2 regions of the Ralstonia sp. 25C genome follow, and region 1 is predicted to be linked to the other one. Evidence: predicted binding sites of a transcription regulator. Region 1 holds the regulator's gene; the other holds the start of a gene.
What was found. Region 1 encodes FliA, which starts transcription of late flagellar genes. Its sites were predicted from a motif close to CTAAAGTTTNNNNNNNNNNNGCCGNTA; they were not measured.

Region 1 (2,400 bases):
AATCTGCCCAAGCCGCCCACGCAAGACCTGTCCTGCGTCGCGCCCAATCTGGCCGCCGTGCACCGGCCGCCCAACGTGCCGCAACTCACCTGGATCGGCCATGAAACGCTGCTGCTGCAGATCGACGGCCTGAACGTGCTCACCGACCCGGTGTTCTCCAAACGCGCATCACCCCTGCCATTTGCCGGGCCGCGCCGGCACCAGCCGCCAGGGCTATCGCTCAAGCAATTGCCGCATATCGATCTGGTGCTGATCTCGCACAACCACTACGACCATCTCGACAAGGCCAGCGTGCGCGCGCTCATGCGCCAGCCCGGTGGCGCACCGATGTTCTTCGTACCGCTGGGGATCGACCACTGGTTTGCGCGCAACGTACGCGGCACGCGCTTGTCGGGTAGCAACGCCAACGTGCGCGCATTCGATTGGGATGACGAGGCGACGCTTGTGGGCCGCTCGGGCCCTTTCACCGTGCACTTCTGCGCCGTGCAGCACTGGTCCGCACGCGGCCTGTACGACCGCAACCACACGCTATGGGGCAGTTGGGCACTGCTGCATCCGCAGTTGCGCTTCTGGTTCTCGGGGGACTTGGGGTATTCGCAAGACACGCGCGACATTGGCGCGCGCTTTGGTCACTTTGATGTGGCGGCGATTGCCGTGGGCGCTTACGAGCCGCGCTGGTTCATGAAGTCCCAGCACATTGATCCGACCGAAGCCGTGCAGGTGATGCACGACATTGGCGCGCGACAGGCCGTGGGCATCCACTGGGGCACGTTCCCGCTGACGGACGAAGCACTCGACCAGCCCATCACCGACCTGGCGAACGCGTTGAAGGCGGCCAACGTGCCGGCCGAGCGCTTCACCCTCTTCCGCCACGGTGAAACGCGCGTGTGGGATGCCGAGGCCGCGCGCCTTGTCACCGAGTTGCACAAAGAAAAAACGCGGCCGCGAGATGACTCGCTGGCCGCGCAATAAAACTCTGGCAGCGTAAAACTGCGCCGATATCAGGTCGGCGTCGGCAGCCACGCGCGATCCCGCAGCTTGGCGCGGATGCGGGCGATGGCCTGGCTGTGGATCTGGCACACGCGCGATTCCGAGACGCCCATCACGGCGCCGATTTCGCGCAGGTTCAGATCCTGCTCGTAGTAGAGGCTCATCATGAGCTTTTCGCGCTCGGGCAGGCCTTCGATGGCGGCCACCACCGATTCGCGCAGGTCGTGGTCCAGCAGTTGGTCCAGCGGCGTGGCGTCGTTCTCGGCGGCGCGGTTTTCGATGAAGGCGTCGGCGTCTTCGCGGTCGAAGTCTTCGTAATACAGCAGTTGGCTGCCTTGCAGGTCGACCAGTTGCTTCTGGTACTCGGCCAGCGACATGCCCAGCGCCGCAGCAATCTCGGTTTCGGTGGGCGCACGGCCCTTCTGCTGCTGCAGCTTCTGGATTGCCTGCTCGATCGTGCGGGCATTGCGGCGCAGCCCGCGCGGCAGCCAGTCGGAGCCGCGCAGCTCGTCGAGGATCGCGCCGCGAATCCGCTGGGCTGCGTAGAACTCGAACTGCACGCCCTGCGTTTCTTCGTAGCGCGACAGCGCATCGAGCAAGCCCATCATGCCGGCCTGGATGAGGTCATCCAGTTCCACGCTGGCCGGCAGCTTCACCATCATCTGGTTGGCGATGCGGCGCACCAGCGGTGCGTATGCGGCCATTTCATCGGACTTGGTCTTGCGACCGGTTGCGGTGTACATATCCATGCCTGCCTTTGGCGCTTCGTTCATGCTGCGCCTCAATAAACCATCTCGGCCGCACGCGCGGTGGCGTGGGGCGTTGTTGTCGGTGCTGATTCTGACGTTGCCTGTGTCTGCGCCGACACCATCACCCGCGACGGCTCGGTGTTACCCGTGCTGTCAGCGGCTTGGGCCCCTGCGTCAATACTGCTGGCCCAGCTCAGCATCTCTTCGGCAAGCTGGCGGAACGCCATGGCCGAAGGCGATGCGGGAAACGCGCTCGCCACGGGCTTGCCGAGCGAGAGCGCCAGTTCTACGTGCCGGTCCTCTGGGAGGTAACCAGCGAAATCAATTCGGGTGTTCAGGTACTGGCCCACGGTGTTGGCCAGGTTGCTGAACACGCGCAGGGCGGAATCCACCGAATGCGCGCCGCACACCACGGTGCGGATGCCGGCGCCGCTACCTTGCAGCACGGCGGTTTTCTTGAGCAGCGTGTACGCGCTCTTGATGCCTTCCGGGCCATCGGTAAAGGTCAGCAGCACGTCGTCGCAAGCCTCAGCCACTGTGGCGAGCGCGCGGATACCGAAATGCGCGGCCACCAGCGTCACGTCTGCCGTGTCGTCGTACTGTTCGAGCATGCCCGTCACCGCCAGCATGGTCTGCGCGCTCACCACGGCGGCGTCGCGGC
Region 2 (2,400 bases), 1.0 Mb from region 1:
AAGCTCTGTCGGCATCGAAAGACGCACTGCAGACCTCGCTGCAACGTCTGTCGACCGGTCTGCGCGTGAACAGCGCCAAGGACGATGCCGCTGCTTACGCTGTGGCCTCCAGCCTGACCACCACGCTGAACGCACAAACCCAGGGTATCCAGAACGCCAACAACGGCCAGTCGTACCTGCAAACGGCCGACTCGTACCTGAGCCAGGTTGAAAACAACCTGCAGCGTATGAACCAGCTGGCAGTGGAAGCCAACAACGGTGGTCTGTTCGACCGCTGACCAGGCCAACCTGGACAAGGAATACCAACAGCTGGCCACGGCCAACAAGAACATCGAAACCAACGCCAACTACAACGGCGCCAAGCTGTTCGATGGTTCGGTTGCATCGACGTCGTTCCAGTACGGCCAAAGCTCGTCCACGGACGTTGCCACGGTCACCAACGCCAACCTGTTGACCTTCGGTACGCTGACCGGCACGAGCGTGACCAGCGCCGCCAACGCCACGGCAGCCCAAGCCGCCATCGCCACCGACCTGACCGCACTGAAGTCGGCACGTGCCAGCCTGGGCGCCCAGCAAGCCGGTCTGAGCTCGACGATCAACACGCTGACCTCGTCGAACACCGCGCTGTCGGCTGCCAAGTCGGCCATGATCGATACCGACTATGCGTCGGAAACGTCGAACATGACCCGTCAGAACATCCTGCAACAAGCGGGTACGGCCATGCTGGCGCAAGCCAACTCGGCACCGAACAGCATCCTGAACCTGCTGAAGGGCTAATCTTAGTCAGCAGACAGATGCTGCCCCGGCCTTCCCGATTTTCGGGCGGCTGGTGGCACAAAAAGGCCGGCGTTCCTTATGGGGCGCCGGCCTTTTTCTTTGCTGACGGCACACTGTGAAGTGCTGCCGACATGCCCTAAAGAAGTGGCCGGCGCTGCCGTTGTGTAGGGAGACTCCCGCCGCAGCCGCTTACCCCTTCAGAACATGGCGACCACGACCACCTCTTCCACGAGCAGTTACGTTCCGCCGATCTCCATTCCCGGCATCGGGACGAGCATCGACGTCAACACGCTGGTGTCCAGCCTGATGAAGGTGGAAAGCCAGCCGCTGACGCAATTGCAGAGCCAGCAGAGTTCGTACCAGACGCAGCTCTCGGCGGTGGGCACGCTTAAGAGCTCGCTATCGACGTTTCAGACGGCGCTCTCTAGCCTGACCAATCTGAGCAACTACAGCGCCATGAAGGCGAGCGGCTATGACACCTCGGTGCTGAGCGCCACGGTGGGCAGCTCGGCCAAGGCTGGTTCGTACGCCGTTAATGTGACCCAGCTTGCGCAGTCGCAGGTGCTGGCGGCGCAGGGGCAGACGTCCACCACGGCGGCCATCGGCAGCGGGGCGTCGACCACGATTTCGTTCTCGTTTGGCACGGTGTCGGGCGGCACGTTCTCGAACGGCCAGTACTCGGGTTCCACCTTTACGCAGAACGGCAACTTGCCGGGCGGCTCGATCACGATCAACTCGTCCAACAACACGCTGTCGGGCATCCGCGATGCCATCAACTCCGCCAACCTCGGGGTATCGGCCAGCATCGTCAATGATGGCAGCGGCAACCCGTACCGCCTGGTGTTGACGTCCACGGCGGGTGGTTCCAGCTCGGAGATGAAGATTTCCGTGTCGGGCGATTCGACCCTGCAATCGCTGCTCTCGCAAGACCCGGCCGGCACCCAGAACATGACCGAAGTGACCACGGGCCAGAACGCCCTGGCCACGGTCAACGGCATTGCCGTGCAGAGCCCGACCAACACGTTGTCGAACGTGGTGGACGGCACGTCGTTCACGCTGGCCAAAACGGGCAGCACCACCGTGTCGGTGGCCAACGATCCGACCGCCACGACCAACGCCGTCACCAGCTTCGTCAACGGCTACAACGCGCTGCGCACGCAACTGAACAACCTCACCCACATCGACACCGCCAACAGCGCCAACAATGGCCCGTTGGCTGGCGATGTGAGTACCAAGACGCTCGTCAACCAGATTACCGATGTGCTGGGCCAGGCGGTTGGCAATGGCGCGTATCAGTCGCTGGGCAGCGTCGGTATCACGATGAATTCGGACGGCACGCTCACGCTCGACAACAGCAAGCTGTCGACCGCGATTGCGTCGTCGCCCAGCCAGGTGGCTGCGCTGTTTGCGGGCACCGGCACGGCCACGGATTCGCTGGTCAGCGCGACGTCGTTTTCGGACACCACGCGGGCGGGCAGCTATGCCGTGAACGTGACACAACTGGCGACGCAGGGCTCGCTCAAGGGTTCGGCGGCGGCCAATACGACCATCACGGCGGGTGTCAACGACACCATGGCCATCAGCGTGAGCGGTATCACCACCAACATCACGCTGCCGGCCGGC

Region 2: fliD (flagellar filament capping protein FliD) is a predicted target of FliA. The motif match lies at 914-940, and genes of this name have one in related genera.

The regions. Positions count from the first base shown of each region.
Region 1 covers NZ_CP196738.1:427,218-429,617, forward strand. The annotation lists gene ACS7SF_RS20455 (MBL fold metallo-hydrolase) at 1-972, shown strand, start outside; gene ACS7SF_RS20460 (RNA polymerase sigma factor FliA) at 1,002-1,763, opposite strand; gene ACS7SF_RS20465 (MinD/ParA family ATP-binding protein) at 1,772-2,400, opposite strand, start outside.
Region 2 covers NZ_CP196738.1:1,433,630-1,436,029, forward strand. The annotation lists partial or broken gene ACS7SF_RS24885 (flagellin N-terminal helical domain-containing protein) at 1-777, shown strand, start outside; gene fliD (flagellar filament capping protein FliD) at 982-2,400, shown strand, end outside.